3 regions of the Prescottella sp. GW823-FHT02E09 genome follow, and region 2 is predicted to be linked to each of the others. Evidence: riboswitches for the same ligand, from Rfam matches in the RefSeq annotation. Region 2 holds a riboswitch; each other region holds the start of a gene.
What was found. A riboswitch is a leader RNA that binds a small molecule or an ion and turns the genes downstream of it on or off. The one in region 2 is predicted to bind cobalamin.
Positions count from the first base shown of each region.

Region 1: linked by a shared signal. The riboswitch ahead of AC1RIF_RS07165 (magnesium chelatase subunit D family protein) and the one ahead of AC1RIF_RS03375 (LLM class flavin-dependent oxidoreductase) in region 2 are both predicted to bind cobalamin.
Region 3: linked by a shared signal. The riboswitch ahead of AC1RIF_RS04210 (ABC transporter substrate-binding protein) and the one ahead of AC1RIF_RS03375 (LLM class flavin-dependent oxidoreductase) in region 2 are both predicted to bind cobalamin.

Region 1 is NZ_JBXAJP010000002.1:644,427-651,635, reverse strand. It holds gene AC1RIF_RS07175 (alpha/beta hydrolase) at 1-572, opposite strand, end outside; gene mqo (malate dehydrogenase (quinone)) at 787-2,322, shown strand; adenosylcobalamin-variant (AdoCbl-variant) riboswitch at 2,391-2,487, shown strand; gene AC1RIF_RS07165 (magnesium chelatase subunit D family protein) at 2,539-4,476, shown strand; gene cobO (cob(I)yrinic acid a,c-diamide adenosyltransferase) at 4,514-5,128, shown strand; gene AC1RIF_RS07155 (cobyrinic acid a,c-diamide synthase CobB) at 5,142-6,521, shown strand; gene AC1RIF_RS07150 (cobalamin biosynthesis protein) at 6,514-6,882, shown strand; gene cobA (uroporphyrinogen-III C-methyltransferase) at 6,930-7,209, shown strand, end outside.
Region 2 is NZ_JBXAJP010000001.1:693,005-700,213, reverse strand. It holds gene AC1RIF_RS03395 (MFS transporter) at 1-676, shown strand, start outside; gene AC1RIF_RS03390 (metal ABC transporter substrate-binding protein) at 786-1,721, shown strand; gene AC1RIF_RS03385 (metal ABC transporter ATP-binding protein) at 1,718-2,461, shown strand; gene AC1RIF_RS03380 (metal ABC transporter permease) at 2,458-3,324, shown strand; cobalamin riboswitch at 3,378-3,598, shown strand; gene AC1RIF_RS03375 (LLM class flavin-dependent oxidoreductase) at 3,750-4,724, shown strand; gene AC1RIF_RS03370 (ABC transporter ATP-binding protein) at 4,689-6,074, opposite strand; gene AC1RIF_RS03365 (ABC transporter permease) at 6,179-7,018, opposite strand; gene AC1RIF_RS03360 (ABC transporter permease) at 7,012-7,209, opposite strand, start outside.
Region 3 is NZ_JBXAJP010000001.1:863,898-871,106, forward strand. It holds gene AC1RIF_RS04195 (S9 family peptidase) at 1-469, opposite strand, end outside; gene AC1RIF_RS04200 (phosphoribosylaminoimidazolesuccinocarboxamide synthase) at 486-1,370, opposite strand; gene AC1RIF_RS04205 (MDR family MFS transporter) at 1,531-2,958, shown strand; cobalamin riboswitch at 2,971-3,155, shown strand; gene AC1RIF_RS04210 (ABC transporter substrate-binding protein) at 3,187-4,173, shown strand; gene AC1RIF_RS04215 (FecCD family ABC transporter permease) at 4,170-5,228, shown strand; gene AC1RIF_RS04220 (ABC transporter ATP-binding protein) at 5,225-6,037, shown strand; gene AC1RIF_RS04225 ((2Fe-2S) ferredoxin domain-containing protein) at 6,034-6,786, shown strand; gene AC1RIF_RS04230 (hypothetical protein) at 6,801-7,175, opposite strand; gene AC1RIF_RS04235 (P-loop NTPase family protein) at 7,172-7,209, opposite strand, start outside.

The sequences.
Region 1 (7,209 bases), on a different contig from region 2:
ACGGGGGTCTTGCTCGACACCCGGCCCAGCGCGTCGATGGCTGCGGTCGTGCCGGCGGTGCGCAGCAGCGCCGGGCCCTGCAGGTCGAACCACGGGCTGTTGAGGATGAGACCCGCCACACCGGCGCCGGCGGAACCACCCGGTTTGCGTTCGAGCCGATCGAGCCACAGCGGGACGATCAGCCCGCCCGTGGAGTGCGCGACGAGGAGGACCTGGCCGCCGCCGATCTGCTCGCGCACCAGGCGGAGGGCCTCGTTGAGTTCGGCGTCGTACATCCGTAGGTCGGTCACGAAGTGCGGTGTCTGGCCCGGACGCCGCGAGCGCCCGCATTTGCGCAGGTCGAGCGCGAAAAAGGCGAAGCCCTGCTCGGCGAAATGCTGTGCAAGGTGCTGCTGGAAGAAGTAGTCGGTGAACCCGTGGACGTAGAGCACGGCCCGGTTCCCCGGTGCGGATGCGGGCTGGTAGCGGACCAGCGTGGCCTCGACGTCGCCCTCCCCGTCTGGATCGGTCCCCAAAGGGATTGTCAGCTGCTGGTATCCGTCGCCGAGGACGTCGGGAGCCCAAGTAGTCACGATCACACTCTATTGGGCGAACAGAGTCGTTTGCGAGGGGCACAATTGGGGGAGGTGACGCACAGGTAACCTAAGCGCCACAGGCGCGCGAATTGCGGTCTGTGCACGCGATGCCACGAGTTGACACGGTCACCGGTGACGGAAGCCGGTGAATCCGAGTGGGCGATGCGTGCGAACAGGTCGCGTGTGAACAGACAAGGAAGTCGATTCTCCAGTGTCAGAGCAGAACGTAGTGGCGAAGACCGATGTAGTGCTCGTCGGAGCGGGCATCATGAGCGCAACGCTCGGCGCGATCCTGCGTCAGGTGCAGCCGGACTGGTCGATCACCACCTTCGAACGACTCGACGCCGCTGCGGCGGAGAGCAGCGACCCGTGGAACAACGCGGGCACCGGGCACTCCGCGCTGTGTGAACTCAACTACACGCCTGCGAAGGCCGACGGCACCGTCGACATCACCAAGGCGATCAACGTCAACGAGCAGTTCCAGGTCTCCCGCCAGTTCTGGTCGCATGCCGTCGACAACGGGGTCCTCACCGATCCCAAGGAATTCGTCAACCCGATCCCGCACGTGAGCTTCGTGCACGGCGCCGACAACGTGAAGTACCTGCGCGCCCGCTACGAGGCACTCGCCGGTCACCCGCTGTTCGCCGGCATGGAGTACTCCGAGTCCGAGGACTTCTTCACCGAGCGCCTGCCGCTCATGGCCGAGGGCCGTGACTTCTCCGACCCGGTCGCGCTCAACTGGACCGAGTCCGGCACCGACGTCGACTTCGGCGCGCTCACCAAGCAGCTGCTGAACTACGTCGCATCGTCGGGCGGCACCGTCCACTTCGGTCACGAGGTCCGCAACCTCACCAAGCAGTCCGACGGCAGCTGGATCGTCAAGGTCGAGAACCTGCGCACCGGCGCCAAGAAGACCGTCAACGCCAAGTTCGTGTTCGTCGGCGCCGGCGGCGGTGCGCTGCACCTGCTGCAGAAGTCGGGCATCAAGGAGGCCAAGGGCTTCGGTGGCTTCCCGGTCAGCGGTCAGTTCCTGCGCTGCACCAACCCCGAGCTGATCGACCAGCACCGGGCCAAGGTGTACGGCAAGGCGGCAGTCGGCGCGCCCCCGATGTCGGTGCCGCACCTCGACACCCGTGTCATCAACGGCAAGCCGGGCCTGCTGTTCGGCCCCTATGCCGGCTGGTCGCCGAAGTTCCTCAAGCAGGGCAAGATCACCGACCTTCCGGGCTCGGTCAAGCCCAACAACCTGATGTCGATGCTCGGTGTCGGCCTCACCGAGCTGAGTCTGACCAAGTACCTCATCGGTGAGCTCATGCAGTCGCCCGCCGACCGCATCGGCACCCTCGGTGAGTTCGTGCCGAAGGCTGTCGGCAAGGACTGGGAGCTCATCACCGCCGGTCAGCGAGTCCAGGTGATCCGCAAGAAGGGCAAGGGCGGCGTCCTCGAATTCGGCACCGCCGTGGTCAACGCCGAGGACGGCACCATCGCCGGCCTGCTCGGTGCCTCGCCCGGCGCCTCCACCGCCGTGCCGGCCATGCTCGACGTGCTGCAGCGCTGCTTCCCGCGCGAGTTCGCGGCATGGAAGCCGAAGCTGCAGGAGATGGTCCCGTCGCTGGGCCTGAAGCTGTCCGACAACGCCGACCTGTTCCAGCAGGTCTGGGACTGGAGCACTCGTTCGCTGCAGCTCGGCGATGCCCCCACGGCCCCGGCGCACGCCGCGCCCGTGGTCGAGTCCGCATCCGTCTGACGATCGCACCACATCCACTACCGCGGCTCGGAGGAAACTCCGGGTCGCGGTAGTGTGCTGCAACAGAGAAACGTCTGCGGGGAAGACCTGTGAGAATCAGGCGCGGTCCCGCCACTGTGAGGGTGCTCGATGGGAGCGACCCGAAGCCAGAATGCCGCAACGTTTCGCACCGCCAAGCTCTCGGCGAGGAAACCGAGACGTGAAGGGATTCGATCGTTGCGTCACAGTCATGACCTGGCCGCTCACGAGCCTGCCGGCTTCCCGTTCAGTGCCGTCGTCGGACAGGACCGCCTGCGCCTGGCGCTGATCCTGTGCGCCGTCCACCCCGGAATCGGGGGTGTGCTGGTCCGCGGCGAGAAAGGCACCGCCAAGTCGACCGTCGTGCGCGCGCTCACCGCGCTGCTCCCCGAGATCGAGCACGTGGGGGAGCGTCGCCGGGCACGGCTCGTCGAACTCCCCGTCGGTGCCACCGAGGACCGCGTGGTCGGATCACTCGATCTCGAGAAGGTGCTTCGCGACGGCGAGCGGGCCTTCCAACCCGGGCTGCTCGCGGATGCGCACCAGGGCGTGCTGTACGTCGACGAGGTCAACCTCCTGCACGACCACCTGGTGGACGTGCTGCTCGACGCGGCCGCGATGGGCCGGGTCCACATCGAACGCGACGGTGTCTCCCACTCGCACCCGGCGAAGTTCGTCCTCGTCGGCACCATGAACCCCGAGGAGGGGGAGCTGCGTCCGCAGCTGCTGGACCGGTTCGGGCTCGCGGTGGACGTCGCGGCCTCCCGGGACGTCGACGTGCGGATGGAGGTGGTGCGCCGCCGCCTCGACTACGAGCGTGACCCCGATGCCTTCGCGGCCCGCTACGCCGGGCAGGACGGGGAGCTGGCCCGGCAGATCGCGCACGCCCGCGGTCGTATCGACGACATCGAACTGTCCGACGGCGAGCTGCGACGGATCGCGTCGCTGTGCGCGTCGTTCGACGTCGACGGTATGCGCGCGGACCTGGTCCTCGCCCGCACCGCCACCGCGCACGCCGCGTGGCGGGGCGCCGACGCGGTCGCCGAGGAAGACGTGCGTGTTGCCGCGGAACTTGCTCTGCCGCACCGTCGTCGGCGTGACCCCTTCGACGAGCCGGGCCTCGACCAGCAGCAGCTCGACGACGCGATGGCGGAGGCCGACTCCGACGTCAAGGCACACGACGAGCCCGAGCCCGATCCCGATCCCGACGGGCCCGGTGGCGGCGAGTCCCCGTCGGATCCAGCACCGGAGCCGCCGTCGGATCAGTCGACATCGGAAGCGCCCGAACAGGATTCGACCGATCCGGGGGCCGGTTCGGGAGCCGAGCGCAACGCCGGTGCCCCCGGCCCGCAGTTCCGGACCCGGATGCTCGAGATCCCCGGCGTCGGCGACGGCGCCCCCGGCCGGCGGTCCCGTTCCCGCTCCACCCGCGGTCGCACCGTTCGGACCACGACCGAGCCCGGGCACGGTCTGCATCTGGTGGGCACGCTGTTCGCCGCCGCCGAACACCAGACGGACCGGGGTCGGTGGGGAGGCCCGATGCGGCTGGCGCCCAGTGACATTCGGGGCGCGATCCGGGAGGGTCGCGAGGGCAATCTGGTGCTCTTCGTCGTCGACGCGTCCGGGTCGATGGCCGCGCGGGACCGGCTGTCCGCGGTGACCGGCGCGGTGGTGTCGCTGCTGCGCGACGCCTACCAGCGGCGCGACAAGGTCGCCGTGATCACCGTCCGAGGCCGTGAGGCCGAACTGGTGCTGCCGCCGACGTCGTCGGTCGATGTCGCGGTGCGTCGACTGCGGTCGATGAAGACCGGAGGCAAGTCGCCGCTCGCCGAGGGCTTCCTGCGTGCCCGCGAGGTGGTGCTGCGCGAACGCGTCCGGGATCCCAAGCGTCGCGCGCTGGTGGTGTCCCTCACCGACGGTCGTGCCACCGGTGCCGCGGACGCCGTGCGGCGGGCCAAGCGCGCCGCCGCGATGCTCGCCGACACCGGCGTCGCCTCGATCGTCGTGGATTGCGAGACCGGCATGGTCCGGCTCGGCCTGGCCGCAGAACTTGCCCGTGACCTGCGCGGCGGGTGCGTGCGGCTCGCGGAGCTCTCGGCGCAACAGGTCGCCGGCGTCGTCCGCGCCGCCGCCTGACCCGCCCGAACATCCGAGTCCGAGGAAGGGACTGCACATGCCCAAGGGCGTACCCGAGAACGTGCCCGTCGACGGGCTCACCACCCGCCAGCGCCGGAACCAACCGGTGCTCGCGGTGCACACCGGACCCGGGAAGGGGAAGTCGACCGCCGCGTTCGGTATGGCGCTGCGCGCCTGGAACCAGGGCTTCGATATCGGTGTGTTCCAGTTCGTCAAGAGCGCCAAGTGGAAGGTGGGCGAGGAGGCCGCCTTCCGGGCGCTCGGCGACCTGCACGAGAGCAGCGGCGTCGGCGGCGCCGTGCAGTGGCACAAGATGGGCGAGGGCTGGTCGTGGACCCGCAAGCAGGGTTCCGAGGAGGACCACGCGGCGGCCGCGGCCGAGGGCTGGCAGGAGATCGTCCGCCGCCTCGCCGCCGAGACGCATCGCTTCTACGTGCTCGACGAGTTCACCTACCCCCTCAAGTGGGGCTGGGTGGACACCGAGGAAGTTGTCGAGGTCTTGCGATCACGCCCCGGCAACCAGCACGTCGTCATCACCGGCCGCGACGCCCCGCAGGCGTTGATCGACGCGGCCGACCTGGTGACCGAGATGACCAAGATCAAGCATCCGATGGACGCCGGCCGCAAGGGCCAGCGCGGCATCGAGTGGTGACGATGGTGATCCGTTGAGCACTCCCGCCGTGGTGATCGCGGCGCCGGCGTCCGGCAGCGGCAAGACCACCGTCGCGACCGGCCTGGTCGGGGCGCTCCGGGCCGCCGGGAACCGGGTCGCCCCGTTCAAGGTCGGGCCCGACTACATCGATCCCGGCTACCACGCGCTCGCCGCCGGCCGGCCCGGCCGCAACCTCGACACCGTGCTGGTGGGCGCCGACCGGATCGGTCCGCTGTTCCGGCACGGCAGCGCCGACAGTGACATCGCCGTCGTCGAGGGCGTGATGGGCCTGTTCGACGGCAAGATCGACCCGGGTTCGGCGGCGCCGTCCGCCGAGGGGTCGACCGCGCAGGTGGCCGCGGCGCTGGGCGCCCCGGTGGTGCTCGTGATCGACGCCCGCGGCCACAGTCAGAGCCTCGCCGCCGTCCTGCACGGTTTCTCGACGTACGACTCGGCGGTCCGGATCGGCGGGGTGATCCTCAACAGGGTCGGCAGTGCCCGCCACGAGCAGGTGCTGCGGCAGGCTTGTGAACGGGTGGGCCTGCCGGTCCTCGGATCGGTGCCCCGGCTCGCGGAACTCGAGGTGCCGTCGCGTCATCTCGGGCTGGTGCCGGCGGTCGAGCACGGCCGGGCCGCGCTCGACGCGGTTGCCGCGATGACGGAACTGGCGGCCGAACACCTGGACCTGGATGCGATCCGAGCGCTCGCACGCTCGTCGGTCGACACGCCCGTCTGGGACCCGGCGAGCGAGGTCGGTCCCGTGGCCCCCGGGGCCCGCCCGGTGATCGCCCTGGCCGGTGGCGTCGCTTTCACGTTCGGCTACGCCGAGCATCGCGAGCTGCTCGAAGCCGCGGGCGCCGACGTGGTCACCTTCGATCCACTGCTGGACGAACTGCCCTCCGGCGCAACCGGTCTGGTGCTGCCCGGTGGATTCCCCGAGGAGCATGCCGTGGCGCTGTCGTCGAATGTGGCACTGCTGCAGCAGGTCCGCCAACTGGCCGCCGACGGCGCACCGATCCACGCCGAGTGCGCCGGGCTGCTGTACCTGGCCCGCAGCCTCGACGGTCACCCGATGGCCGGTGTGGTCGGCGTCGACGCGCGGTTCGGGTCCCGGCTCACCCTCGGATACCGCGAGGCCGTCGCACTGACCGAGTCGACGCTGTTCGCCGCCGGTACCCGCGTGACCGGCCACGAGTTCCACCGCACGTCGCTCACGACCGATACCGCCGACGGCGCCGGCCCGGCCTGGGGCTGGCGCGCGTGGGACGCGGGAGCCACCCGCGAAGGGTTCGTCGGCGGACCCGCGGGCACCGTCCACGCGTCCTATCTGCACACCCATCCCGCCGGAAACCCGGAGTCCGTGCGCCGATTCGTCGAGGCCGCGCGTGGTTGACCGCGGGTGGTGGGTCGGGGTCGGAGCCGGCAGCCGGGTGGGGGCGGCCGACATCGTCGCCGCCGTTCTCGCAGTGTGTGGTGACGAGCCGGTGCGTGCGCTGGCCACACTCGACCGGAAGACGGCGGAGGCGCCCTTCGTCGACGCCGCCGAGGTGCTCGGGGCGACGCTGGTCGGGTACAGCGCCGATCGACTCGCCGCGGTACCGGTGCCGAATCCGGCGGACGGGGTGGCCGGGGCGGTGGGCACGCCGAGCGTCGCCGAGGCCGCCGCGATCCTCGCCGCGGACGGCGGCCGTCTGGTCGTGCCCAAGCGGGCCACGAATGGCGTCACCGTCGCCGCTGCCCGTAATGTTTCGTGATCTGTCGAATGAACAACAATCCGCAATTCGAGAACAGGGAGTACGCAGTGTCTGCTGTCGCCGGTGACGAGACCAGCTACCTGGTCGGACTCAACCTGACGGACCGTCGTGTCGTGGTGGTCGGGGGCGGCACGGTCGCGCAGCGCCGACTCGGTCTGCTCATCGCGTCCGGGGCGCGTGTGCACCTCGTCAGCCGCGAGGTCACACCCGCGGTCGAGGGCATGGCCACCGCCGGACAGATCACGCTCGAGCTGCGTGACTACGTCGACGGTGACCTCGACGGCGCGTGGTACGCCATCGCGTGCACCGACGAGCCGGAGACCAACG
Region 2 (7,209 bases):
GGTGTGGGAGCGTCGCTGCCCGGAGCCGCTCATCAGCATCGACGTCCTGGCCAGCCGCAAGGTCGGCATCACGCTGCTTGCGGGTGGTATCGCCTACGGTGCAACGACACTCACCGCGACGCTGATCCCGATGCTGCTGCAGACGCCCCAGGAGGCCGCGGACTACGGATTCGGCCTGTCGGTCACCGATATGGCGCTGTGGATGCTGCCCGGCGGCATCCTGATCGTGCTCGGCGGCGTGTTCGTCGGTGCCACCTCGAAGCGAATCGGCTTCCGGCAGCACCTCATCGGCGGATCGGTCCTGATTGCACTGGGTGCGGCCCTTCTCGCCACCACCCCGGACCAGGCGTGGCAGGTCGTCTTCGGCTACGGCCTGATCGGCTTCGGCTCGATGATCTACGCCGCCATCCCGAACCTGGTGATGATGGCCCTTCCGGCCGACCAGCGCGCGATCGGCGCCAACTTCACCGGACTGTCCCAGTCGATGTTCGGCGGCATGCTGTCCTCGGTGGGCTTCGCCCTGCTGGCCCAGCACGTGCTCACCGTCGGCCCCGCCGGCCCGGTGTACAGCTCCGACGGCTTCTTCGTCGCCTTCATGGTCGCCGCCGGCGCGGCCTTGCTCGGCGGACTCCTGGCCTTCGGTATCACCGTCGGACGGCGTGGCCAGGACCTGTAGTCCCACACGATTCGGCACCAGCTCGGGGTTCGGACCGCAACTGCGGTCCGAGCCCCGAGTCGGATCGACGAACTTGATTGTTCGAGAACCACGATCATAATATTTCGGTGTGCCGAAACTTCAGCTCGAAACGGTGCGCCTACGGGCGGCCGCGATCCTCACCGCTCTGGGACTCTCGCTCGCCGCGTGTGGAACCGCGGGTGGAGCGGAAAGCGCAGACAGGCCTGTCGTGCTGACGACCTTCACCGTGCTCGCCGACATCGCGGAGAATGTCGCCGGCGACCGTCTCGTCGTCCAATCGATCACCAAGGTCGGTGCCGAGATCCACGGCTACGAGCCGACGCCGGGTGACATCAGGAAGGCCGCACAGGCGGATCTGATTCTCGACAACGGGCTCAATCTGGAGGCCTGGTTCGCGCAGTTCGTCGAGGGTCTCGACGTTCCCCACGTCGTCGTCAGTGACGGTGTCGCACCGGTGAGCATCACCGAGGATGCCTACTCGGGCCTGCCGAACCCGCATGCGTGGATGTCGCCGGTCAACGTGCAGCGGTACGTCGACAACATGGTGACCGCCTTCAGTGACCTCGACCCGGGCAACTCTTCTGTCTACGAGGCGAACGGTGCCGCCTACAAGGCGGATCTCGAGACGGTGCAGGACGAGTTGGTCATGTCGCTGAGCGTGCTCCCGGAGAACGAGCGGGCCTTGGTGACGTGCGAGGGCGCGTTCTCCTACCTGGCCCGCGACGCGGGGCTCACCGAGAAGTACATCTGGGCGGTCAACGCAGAACAGCAGGCCACACCCAAGCAGATTGCCTCGGCGATCGAATTCGTCAAGGCGCGAAACGTCCCCGCCGTGTTCTGCGAGTCGACCGTCGCGGATGCGCCGATGAAGCAGGTGGTGGAGGCGACCGGCGTCCGGTTCGGAGGCACGCTGTATGTGGACTCGCTCTCCACCGCCGACGGTCCAGTGCCGACGTATCTGGACCTCATTCGTCACGACGCCGCGACGATCATCACGGGGCTGACCGGGCAGGCGCCGCGATGACCGACGTGATCCGGGTCGAGGATGTCACCGTTCGCTACGGCGATGTGCTTGCGCTCGAGAGGGTTTCGCTGTCCCTCCGGCCCGGCCGGGTGTGTGGACTGATCGGTATGAACGGATCGGGTAAGTCGACGCTGTTCAAGACGATCATGGGTATCGTGACGCCCGACACCGGAAGGGTGCTCATTGACGGTGAGTTGCCCTCTCGGGCAAGGAAATCCGGTGCGATTGGCTACGTGCCGCAGAGTGAGGACGTCGACTGGGCGTTTCCTCTCTCGGTCGGCGACGTCGTGATGACCGGCCGCTACGGGCGTATGGGATTCACACGTCGGCCGACCCGCGAGGACCGTCGGGCCGTGGACGAGGCGCTCGACCGCGTCGAACTCGCGGAGTTCGCCGGCCGGCAGATCGGTCAGCTCTCCGGGGGCCAGAAGAAGCGGACGTTCGTGGCGCGCGGAATCGCGCAGGGGGCGACGGTTCTTCTGCTCGACGAACCGTTCGCCGGTGTCGACAAGCGCAGCGAGGCGACCATCACCAGGTTGCTCCGCGAGATGGCCGCAGGCGGAGCGACGGTTCTGGTGTCCACGCACGATCTGAATGCGCTGCCACGGCTTGCGGACGAAGCGATCCTGTTGATGCGGAGCGTCCTGATGCAGGGCGACCCCGACGAAGTTCTTCTGCCGGAGAATCTCGCCCGTGCTTTCGGGTTGGACGTCATGAATCGGAACGAGACTCACACGTGACCGTGGCAGACTTCCTCCTCGATCCACTGCGCTACGACTTCATGATTCGGGCGCTCGCGACCACCGTCGTCGCTTCCGTCGTGTGCGCGATGCTGTCGTGCTGGCTGGTTCTGGTTGGCTGGTCCCTGATGGGTGATGCCGTCTCGCACGCCGTACTTCCCGGGGTGGTGCTTGCCTATGTGGTGGGTGCGCCATTCGCGCTCGGGGCGGTGATCTTCGGCTTTCTCGCGGTCGCGCTGATCGGCGTGGTCCGGAGCACGAGCCGGATCAAGGAGGACGCCGCGATCGGCATCGTCTTCACCACCTTGTTCGCGTTCGGTCTGGTGCTGATCTCGGTGACCCCCAGTCAAACCGACCTCAATCACATCATCTTCGGGAACCTGCTGGGAGTCTCACGTTCCGATCTGATCCAGGTGCTCGTCTTGGCCGCGATCGTCTTCGTCGCGCTCGTCCTCAAACGCCGCGACTTCACGCTCTACGCGTTCGATCCGACACACGCCCATGCAATCGGGCTGAGTCCCAGGATGCTCGGCGGCGCGCTGCTCGGGCTCCTCGCGCTCACCGCCGTTGTCGCGCTGCAGGCAGTGGGCGTGGTGCTGGTGGTCGCCATGCTCGTCATTCCCGGTGCCACCGCATACCTGCTCACCGATCGGTTCGGGCGGATGCTCGTCATCGCACCGGCGCTGTCCGCGGGGTGTGCTGTGGTCGGTCTGTACACCAGCTACCACCTCGACACCGCGTCGGGCGCCATGATCGTTCTCGCGCAGGGTGTCGCGTTCGTGGTGGTCTACCTCTTCGCACCGCGCCACGGAATCATCGGCCGTCGAATCATGGCAGCGCGCCACCGGCGCGTGTGCCGGTGAAGACCGGCGCGAGGAGGGCCTAGACTGGCCGGTGCAGTTGGTTCGCCCGCTCGACCGTTCGGAACCCGGTGGGTCGTGGTGCGGCGTCGAAGTGCCTCCGACGAGGTACGAGAGGGAACCCGGTGAGAATCCGGGACTGTCCCGCAGCGGTATGCAGGAACGATCGCCGTCACCAGCACTGTGCATCCGCCTGGGAAGCGACGGCCACCAGGTTCGCGTCCGATGGGCGCGGGCGCCTGCGAGTCCGAAGACCTGCCCGCTGTGTCGAGTGCGCCGCGCTCGGCGGTGTGCCGCCTCGAGGACTGGGTGCGCGGACCTGATCGGGCATCACCGAGCGCGCGTCAACCGCGCTGCGAGGGGCGCGGCAGGCGTGTGCAGCCGTGGGCGGCCTCTCGGATCGAGCAGAAGGACGCCCACGGATCGCCATGAGATCGCAGACGACTCGTTTCGGAGTCATCAGCCACTGCGCGGGCGCGCGCAGTTCGCGCGAGGAGCTTCGCGACACCGTCGAACTAGCCTGCCGTGCCGAGGAACTGGGCTTCGACTCGTTCTGGATCGCACAGCATCACTTCGGCGTCCAGCGGGGTCATTCGCCCTCGCGCCTGGTCGTGCTCGCTGCCGTCGCGGAACGCACCGAGCACCTTCGGCTCGGCACCGCGGTGATGGTGGCCCCGCTCGAGGATCCGATCCGGTTGGCCGAGGACGCGGCGACGGTGGACGCGCTCAGCGGTGGGCGGCTCGAACTGGGTCTCGGTGCGGGCGCCGACGCGGACACCGCCCGCAGGTTCGGCAAGGATCACGACCGGCGCCGCGAGGACCTGCGGGACACGGTCGAGGTGCTGATCGACCTGATCGGGGGCGGACGGATCGTGCCCGACGAGCGCGGTCTGCGCGAGCGGATCTGGCTCGGCACCGCGTCGAGATCAGGTATGGAGCTGGCCGCCCGGCTCGGCGCGGGCGTGTTGTCCGGTCGTAGCTCGTCGCCGCAGGGACCCGACGATGCGCTCTCGGCGCGGATGCTCGACGAGTACACGCAACGTGCCACGAATCCACGTGTCGGACTGTCCCGTCCGGTGATCTGCACCGAGGACACCGCGTCGGCGCGCAGGCTGCTCGCCGACGGGGTCACGGATTGGGTGCAGCGCGGAATCCGAACCGGACGATTTCCCGAGGGGTTCAGCGCCGCCGACTATCTCGACCGCAACCACATCTATCACGGCTCGGCCGAGACGATCGCCTCCGGACTGCGCGGCGACGCGGGCCTGCCGTTCGCCACCGATCTGCTGTGCCACGTGCAACCGGTACATCTCACAGCAGCGCAGTGGGAACCGTTGCTGGAGAACATCGCCACGCAGTTGCGCCCGCTACTGGCCGATCGTCAGGACGCGGTCGCACACTGACGTGAGGGCACGGTCGTCGTGGCTGACCATCACGACCGCCGTGCCCGCGTCGGCGAGGTCGCGCAGCGCCTTCAGGACCTGTCGGCCGACGGTCGGGTCGAGGGCCGCGGTGGGTTCGTCGGCCAGCACCAACTCGGCGCCGGAGACGAGTGCCCGGGCGAGCGCGACCCGTTGGCACTGGCCGCCGGACAGGGCGGCGGGCCGTGCCCGGAGGTGGACCGCCTCGAGCCCGAGTCGTCGCAGCGCCGACGAGGCGGCCGCGCGGCCGTGCGCGCCCCGCAATCGGCGGGGTTCGACCACCGATTTCCAGATCGGCCACCGTGGATCCAGGCTGCCCACCGCGTCCTGGAACACCACCTGGACCGCTCCGCGCGCGGGGGCGGGTGCGCCCGACCACGTGACGGTGCCGGTCCCGGGCTTCTCCAGGCCAGCGAGAATTCGGAGCAGCGTGCTCTTCCCCGAGCCCGAAGGCCCACGGATTCCGAGGATCTCGCCGCGGCGCACCCGCAGGGATGTTGTCGGCACCACCTGACGATTCCCGTAACTGTGGCTGACGGCATCCACGTCCAGCACCACCTCGCCGACGGGCGCCGCGGTCGACGCGTCGACCAGCGGATCGTGGGCATGGATCAAGGCGAGTGTGTACGGATCCCGAGGAATCGTGAGAACACGCTCGGCGTCGCCGCGCTCCACGATCTCGCCGTTCTTCAGGACGTAGATGCGGTCGGCGAACTTCGCCACGAGTGGGAGGTCGTGGCTGACGATCAGCAGACTCCGAGACTCCGCCACCAACCGGGTCAGCACCGTCTCGGCGGTGACCGAGTCCAACGCGGACGTGGGTTCGTCGGCCACCACGAGCGCGGGCGCGAGCGCCGTTGCCGCGGCGATACCCGCACGCTGCTGCATTCCTCCGGACCACGTGTGGGGCCAATCCCGAACCCGCCGTTCGCTGTCGGCGACGTCGAGCGCGGTGAGCCGGCGCGCCGCCGCGTCGTGGGGGACCGGGCGCGACTTCGAGCGCCACGCCTCCTCGATGTTCCCGCCGATCCGCATCAGCGGGTCGAGCCCGCCGTAGGCGTCCTGCGCGACGTATCCCACCCGGCTGCCGCGGATCCCGCGCAGTTGTGTCTCCGATGCGGTGGTCACGTCGCATCCGCCGATGCGGATCTCTCCCTCCACCGACGCGCCCGACGGCAGCATTCCGAGCAGGGCCTTGATCAGGGTGCTCTTGCCGCAACCGCTCTCGCCGATGACGGCGACCGTCTCACCGGGGGCCACCGAGAGCGACACCGATCGGAGGGCGCGCCGACCGTCGGCGTACGTGACGGACAGAGCGGATACGGCCGTCACGGCTTCGTCCGGCAGTGTTCCGGTTTCGGTGGTCCCTGTGGTCCCTGTGGTCCCTGTGGTCCCTGTGGTCCCTGTGGTCCCTGTGGTCCCTGTGGTCCCTGTGGTCACTGTCGTCCCTTCACTGCGGTGCGCCGATGCAGGCCGTCGGCGATCAGGTTGGCCGCGGTCGTCATCGTCAGGATCGCGGCGGCCGGTACCAACAGCAGCCACGGCGCGGCCGTCAGGAACTTGCGGGCGTCACCGAGCATCGCGCCGAGTTCGGCGTCGGGCTGCTGGACCCCCAGCCCCAGGAACGACAATCCGGCCAGTGAGACCACGATCCCGCCGAGGCGGAGGGTGGCCACGATCGACAGCCGCGGAACGACCGCGGGCACGATGTGGCGCAACGCGATCCCGACGGTGCCGACCCCGGAAAGCCGGGCAGCGGTGATGTACGGCCGGTGGGTCAGGTCCATCGTCAACGATCGGGCCAGACGTGCGTCCGCGGCCCACGACGACACGATCAGCGCCAGTAGGAGATTCACGTATCCCGGACCGAGAAGCCCCACGATCGCCAGGGCGAGCACGAGACTGGGGACGGCCAGCAGGACGTCGATGACGCGTCCGAGGAACGAATCGAACCAGCGGGGTGACAGGCCCGCCAGCACTCCGGCCACGAGACTCACCGTCATCGAGCCGGCGAGCACGATCAGCGCGGAGAGCAGCGACCGGCGCAGGCCGACGACCAGTCGCGCCGCCTGGTCCCGGCCGTACTGGTCTGTGCCCAGCCAGTGTTCGGCGCTGGGCGGGCGGAGTTTGGCGGCGTAGTCCGGCAGGTTCGCGTCCGTGCCGACAACCAGCGGCCCCGCCGCCGCTACGACCGCGACGACCACTGCGAGCACGACACCGACCAACAACGCCCGGTCCTGCGCCCACGACACCCGCCCGCGCGTACGCATCAGCATCCCGATCGGTGTCCCTTCGATCGAAGTCGCGGATCGATCAGTGCCGCAGCACCGTCGGCCGCCAGATTCACGCCGACGTAGACGACGGTCGCGAGCATCGCGAACGCCTGGACGACGGGGAGATCACGGGTGGCGACGGACGACACGACGTAGGCGCCGATACCCGGCCACGTGAAGACCGTCTCGACGAT
Region 3 (7,209 bases), 170 kb from region 2:
AGTAGGCCAGCAGCGTGCCGTCGTGGCTCACCGAGAACGCGCCGACGGAGAAGAACTCGTGGCCCTCCGCCTCGACGTTGCCGTCGAGCAGCACCTGCTCGCCCGGCATCGCGGTGTCGGCCGACAGCTCAGGCGGCGTCCAGTCGTCCGGTCCGGAGATGGGGCACCGGCAGTTGACGCCGTACTGCTTGCCCTCGGCGGTCCGCGCGTAGTACCACCAGTCGCCCAGCCGCGTCGGGACCGACATGTCGGTCTCCTGCGTCCGCGACTTGATCTCCTGGAACACCTTCTCGCGCAACGGCTCCAGATGCTCGAGCTGCCGCGCGGTGTACGCGTTCTCCGCCTCGAGGTACTCGATGACCTCCGGGTCCTCCTTTGCCCGCAGCCACTCGTAGTGGTCCACGAACGTGTCCCCGTGATGGGTCCGTTCGAGGGGCACCCGCTTGGCGACCGGAGGCGGAGTCGGCATCGAGGGCACGGTCATCTCAGCCCACCCAATCCTCGAACGACAGACCCGAGATGCGCTCGTACGCCTCGATGTAGCGGGCGCGGGTCGCGTCCACGATGTCCTGCGGCAGCGGCGGGGGCGGGGTGTCAGAGGCGCGGTCCCAGCCCGACGCGGGACTGGTGAGCCAGTTGCGCACGAACTGCTTGTCGAAGCTGGGCTGCACCTTGCCCGGCTCGTACCCGTCGGCCGGCCAGTACCGCGACGAGTCCGGCGTCAGCACCTCGTCGGCGAGCACCAGGTTGCCGTCGGCGTCGAGGCCGAATTCGAACTTGGTGTCGGCGAGAATGATGCCGCGGTCCCGCGCGAAGCTGGCGGCACGGAAGTAGATGTCGAGGGTGTCGTCGCGCAGCTTCACCGCGAGGTCCTGACCGACCTTGTCGACGACGGCCTGGAAGTCGATGTTCTCGTCGTGGTCGCCGAGATCGGCCTTGCTGGCCGGGGTGAAGATCGGCTCGGGCAGCTGGCTCGCCTCGACCAGCCCCTCGGGCAGCGCGACGCCGCACACCGCACCGGTGCTGTTGTAGTCCGCCAGGCCCGAGCCGGTGAGGTAGCCGCGGGCCACGCACTCGACGGGCAGCATGTTCAGCTTGCGGACCACGAGGGCGCGCCCGAGGACCTCCTCGGGGATGCGCTCGTCCAACGGATCGCCCGCCAGGTGGTTGGTGCCGCCCAGCTTCTCGAAGAAGAAGACGCTCATCGCGGTGAGCACGCGCCCCTTGTCGGGGATCGGCGTGGTCAGCACATGGTCGTAGGCCGAGATCCGGTCACTCGCGACCAGCAGCAGGTGCTCGTCGTCGATCGTGTACAGATCGCGGACCTTGCCGCCGGCCAGATGGGTGTAGGAATCGAGTGAAGGACGCACGTTGCATACCCTATCGGTCCCGCGAATCGGCGCATCCCACCGCACGTGGGCGCCCCATTCGCATCTTCCCCCGCGATTCGCGCACTTGTGCGCAAAACGCGGGAGTCGGCGGTAGTCGTTAGCCTTGTTTCGGACTTCACGAGGAATGGTGGGTGGGTGCATGGCGATCGACACCGCGACTACATCGGTGGGGCTGCGCTCGGAACGGGGCCCGATTCTGTTGTCGCTGATGCTCAGCACGTCCCTCGTCGCGCTCGACAGCACGATCATCGCGACCGCGGTGCTCACGATCGTCGGCGATCTCGGGGGCTTCTCGCAGTTCCCGTGGCTGTTCTCGGTGTATCTGTTGGCGCAGGCGGTCTCGGTGCCCATCTACGGCAAGCTGTCCGACGTCTTCGGCCGCAAGCCGATCATGATGCTGGGCATCGCGCTCTTCGCGGTCGGTTCGCTGCTGTGCGGCGTCGCGTGGAGCATGCCCGCGCTGATCGTCTTCCGGGCGCTCCAAGGTCTCGGCGCCGGCGCGATCCAACCGATGGCGCTCACCATCGCGGGCGACATCTACACCGTCGCCGAACGCGCCAAGGTGCAGGGCTACATCGCGAGTGTGTGGGGCGCGTCCGCGGTGCTGGGCCCGACACTGGGCGGCGTGTTCTCCGAGTACCTGTCATGGCGGTGGATCTTCCTGGTCAACCTGCCGCTGTGCGCGCTCGCAGCGTGGATGCTGCACCGCAAGTTCGTCGAGACGACCACGGTGCAGCGGCGGCGCATCGACTATCCCGGCGCGATCCTGCTCACCGGCGGCGCGGCGCTGATGATCCTCGGACTGCTCGAGGGCGGCCAGTCGTGGGAGTGGCTGTCCCCGATGGGCATCGGCGTCTTCGTCGTCGGTGCGTCGATGCTCGCCGGATTCGTCCTCGTCGAACGCCGCGTCGCCGATCCGATCCTGCCGCTGCACATGCTGACCCGCCGGGTGCTGGTCGCGAGCAGTCTGGTGTCGCTGTCGGTGGGCGCGATCCTGATGGGGCTCACGTCGTACGTGCCGACGTTCGTGCAGGGCGTGCTCGGCACCGGCGCGCTCGTCGCGGGCTTCGCACTGGCGGTGCTCACCATCGGCTGGCCCATCGCCGCGTCCCAGGCCGGACGGTTGTACCTGCGCGTCGGATTCCGCACGACCGCGCTGATCGGCAGTGCCCTCGCGCTCGTCGGCACCGCACTGTTACTGCTGCTCTCGGACGGCTCGCCGGTGTGGCAGGTGGGCGCGACATGCTTCGTCATCGGCTCCGGCATGGGCCTGATCGCCACCCCTACGCTGATCGCGGCGCAGTCCAGCGTCGACTGGTCCGAGCGCGGCGTGGTGACCTCGACCAACATGTTCGCGCGCTCGATCGGCAGCGCCGTGGGTGTCGCGGTGTTCGGTGCGCTGGTGAACTCACGGGTCGGCGAGGCCGCCGAACCGGATCCCGGTGATCTTGCCGACGCGATCCACCTGGTGTTCCTCGGACTGTTCTGCATCGCCGTCGTGATGACGGTGTCGTCGGCGCTGATGCCGCGGGCTGAGAAGACCGACAAGGCGGACAGCGCCCTCTGACCCGTCGTCTATTCTTCACGATGTTGTCACGGTGTTCGGGAAGTCCGGTTGAAGCCGGCGCGGTACTCGCCACTGTGGGCAGGTACGTCGACTACTAGGGGTTCGACCCCAGCCACTGGGTGCACATGCATCCGGGAAGGCGTAGTCGGCGGCTATCCCTGCCGAGCCAGGAGACCGGCCGTGACGCATAACTGCACGTTTTCCACGAGTCATGGAAGGCGGGTCGCTTTGCGTACCCCTATCTCTCGCCGAGTCATCTCCACGGCAGCGGTGTCGATCGCCACCGCTCTCACCCTCACCGCGTGCGGCGGGTCGTCGAACGACGACGCCGACGCCGCCGCGATCTCCCTGCAGAACTGCGGGCGCACCGTCACGCTCGACGGTCCGGCCGAGCGGGCCGTCACCCTCAACCAGGGCGCCACCGAATCGGCGCTGTCGATCGGTGCCGAGGGCCAGATGGTCGGCACCGCGTACCTCGACGACACCATCGCCCCTCAGTGGCAGGCCGCGTACGCGCAGGTGCCGGCGCTGGACGAGAAGGACTACCCCAGCCGCGAGGCGCTGCTCGAGACCAAGCCGGACCTGGTGCTGGCGTCGTACTCGAGCGCGTTCGACGACAAGGCCGTCGGCTCGCACGAGTCGTTCGACGAACTGGGCATCGCCACGTACGTCTCACCGTTCGGCTGCAAGGACAAGTCGACGCGCCCGCCGGTCGCGTGGGATTCCATCGCCACCGAGATCACCGACTACGGCACCCTGTTCGGCCGCGAGACCGAGTCCGACGCCGTCATCGCGCAGATGCGGACCACCCTCGCCGGCATCGAGTCCGCCGCGCCGGCGAAGGGCAAGACGATCTTCTGGTACGACAGCAACACCGACACCCCGTATGTCGGCGGCAACGCCGGCGGACCACAGTTGATCATCGATGCGGTCGGCGGGACCAACGTCTTCGCGAACGCCGACGGCGCGTGGCTCGACGGCAGCTGGGAGACGGTGCTGGCGGCGAACCCCGACATCATCGTCCTCGCGGACGCGTCATGGGACACCGCCGAGGAGAAGAAGACCTATCTCCGCAACGATCCGGCGCTGAAGGACCTGAAGGCGGTGCGCGACGACGCGTTCGTCGTGGTCCCGTTCTCGGCGAGTACGCCCGGTCCCCGCACCATCGAGGGCGCGAGCCTGGTCGCCGAGCAACTGGGCGGCAGCGGGGCATGAGTCTGACGACCCGGGTGCCGGCCCGGGCGGCCGCGACGACCAGCACCGGCTGGGCGGTCGTCCTGGTCGCGTTGCTCGTGGTGAGCTGCGCGGCCGGGGTCGCGATCGGTGCGGCCGACCTGTCGATCGGCACGGTCGTCGAGGCGATCGCCGGACGACTCGGCATCGGCCCGGGGACCGACCTGCTCACCACCCACATCGTTGTCGACCTGCGGATGCCGCGGGTGCTGGCGGCCGCGGCGACCGGCGCGGGCCTGGCCGTGTGCGGCGCCGTGCTGCAGTCGCTGACCGGCAACCAACTGGCCGACCCGTACCTGCTCGGCATGTCCGGGGGCGCATCGTTGGGGGCGGTGCTGGCCTTGACCAGCGGCGTGACCGCGGTGGGTGCCTTCGGTTTCGGCGCCGTCTCGTCGGCTGCGTTCCTCGGGGCCCTCGGCAGCCTGCTGCTGGTGTTCCTCATCGCGACCTCACGGTCCGGGGCGTTGCTGCCCGGCCGGCTCGTCCTCGCCGGAATCGCGGTGGGCCAGCTGACCGCGGCGCTGACGTCTGCGCTGGTGCTGTTCGGCGACCGCGACGCCGCCCATCGGGTGCTGAACTGGACCCTCGGCTCGGTGGCCGGCGTGCGCTGGTCGGGCCTGATCGGCATCCTCATCGTCGTCGCGTTGACGTTGACGATCGTCCTGGCCTACAGCCGGGTGCTGGACTCGTTCGCGTTCGGCGAGCGTGCCGCCGCGAGCCTCGGCACCAACGTCGAGCGGTCCCGGTGGGTGCTGTACGCGGTGGCGTCGCTGTGCACGGCGGCACTGGTCGCGCAGGCCGGTGTCATCGGCTTCGTCGGACTCGTGGTGCCGCACGCCGCCCGGATGCTCGTCGGCCCGCTGCATGCGCGCCTGCTCCCGGTGGTGGTGTTGCTCGGCGCACTGCAGCTGGTGTGGGCCGACATCGTCGCCCGCACCGTCCTGCCCGGGCGGGAACTACCCATCAGCATCGTCACCGCCGTCGTCGGGGTGCCGGCGTTCGTGTGCCTGCTCCGACGACGGGGAGCTCGCGCATGAGCCACCACTCCCCCGAGATCAGCGTCGAGGACGTCACCTGGTCGGTAGCAGGCACCCGGATCCTCGACCGCGTCACGTGCTCGGCTCCGGAAAAGCGGGTCACCGGGCTGATCGGACCGAACGGGTCGGGCAAGACGTCGCTGCTGTCGACGATCGCCCGACTCGAGCGTCCGGACAGCGGACGGGTGCTTCTCGGCGATGTCGAGACGACCACGATGCAACGCCGCGAGTTCGCCCGCACCGTCGCACTGGTGGAACAGCATTCAGCCACCGAACTGGACCTGACGGTGGAACAGATCGTCGAGCTCGGGGCCATCCCGCACCGCGGCGGCTGGGCCCGACCCGCCACACTCGGCACGGGCGAACTGGTCACCGGCTGCCTCGCGACGGCCGGCATCACCCACCTGCGACACCGGTTGTGGCAGAGCCTGTCCGGCGGCGAGAAACAGAAGACCCAGCTGGCCCGGGCGTTCGCGCAGCGTCCCTGTGTGCTGCTGCTCGACGAACCCACCAACCACCTCGACGTCTCGGCGTCGCTCGAACTGCTGGAACTGATCCGCACCCGCGGGCTCACCACGGTGGCCGCGATGCACGACCTGAACCTGGCCGCGATGTACTGCGACCACCTGGTGGTGCTGCGCGACGGCCGGGTGGTCACCGAGGGCCCTACGGAGTCGGTCCTCACCGCGGAACTGCTCGCGGACGTCTACGGCCTAGACGCCCTGGTACAACCTCATCCACGAACGGGCCGTCCGATGGTGGTGCTGTGCGGCACCGTCGACGTGCCCGCCGAAAGGTCTTTCTCATGAACATGATTCGACAGTCGAGATGGGTGATCGTCACCGCACCCACCGACCGTGGCGCCGATCCTCGCGACCAGGTGCTCGGCGCGCTGCGCACGTTGCAGGACCGGTACCCGGACACCGTCTTCGTGACGGCCGTACTCGGCGGCTCGGGGACATCGGTCACCGTGGCGCTCGACGAGGCGACCGCGTCCGGCGCGACCGAGGTCGTCGTGGTGAGCGCCCAGACGGTACTGGACCGCAAGATCGACGCGTGGTTCCGCCGCATCATCGGGCACTGGTTGCGCGAGCACTCCGGTGAACAGCTTCCCGACGTCCGGATCGCAAATCCGCTCTCCGACACCACGAACTACGCCGACCTGCTCGACGCCGCGATCTCCGGCCCGACCGCCCCGGCGCGCACCACCACCGCTCCCCTGACCTCCCCCGCCTGGGACGAGGTGCCCGGCTTCGCACGCCACGTTCTGGTGTGCCGCGGCCCACGCTGCTCGGCCCGCGGCGGCCCGGAGACTGCGCAGGCACTCGACCGTGCGCTCGAGGCCCGCGGTCTGGGTGACGACGACGTACTCGTCACCCAGACCGGATGCCTGTTCCCGTGCTCGCAGGCCCCGGTCGCGGTGGTGTACCCCGACAACGCCTGGTACTCCGAGTTGCACGCCACCCGGGTGGAGCGATTCGTCGACGAGCATCTCGTCGAGGGAAGACCCGTCATCGAATGGCACGGGACGCGGCGATCTTTGGACCCAGCCGAGTAGTTACGCGTCACCACTCAATCGGGCTGCGGTACTACAGCCCACGCCTCCACCTCCATCAGCATCGTCGGATCCAGCAAACTCGCCCACCACGACAGCCCTACCGGCAGGCGACTTCGAACGTCCTCGCCACCGAAGGTGACGTTGCCCGAATCGGGTTCGATCAGGCGCGCAGCACCATCCGACCGACTGTCGACGTGCCGGCCCCGCATTCCCCGACGACAGCGCAGATCCGTCAGCCGCAGGCAGCGCGCCGACCGGCCCGCGGTCGTGTCGGTCAGGGTGGGACGCGTGGCATCGAACAAACCTGCGCGGGCGTGGGTGCACCGGTCGCGGAACTGGCAGCTCACCGGCTCGAAGAACGCCTCGTCGGTGCGTCCGTACTCGATCACCTCGCCTGGTGCACAATCACCACCCGCTCGCACA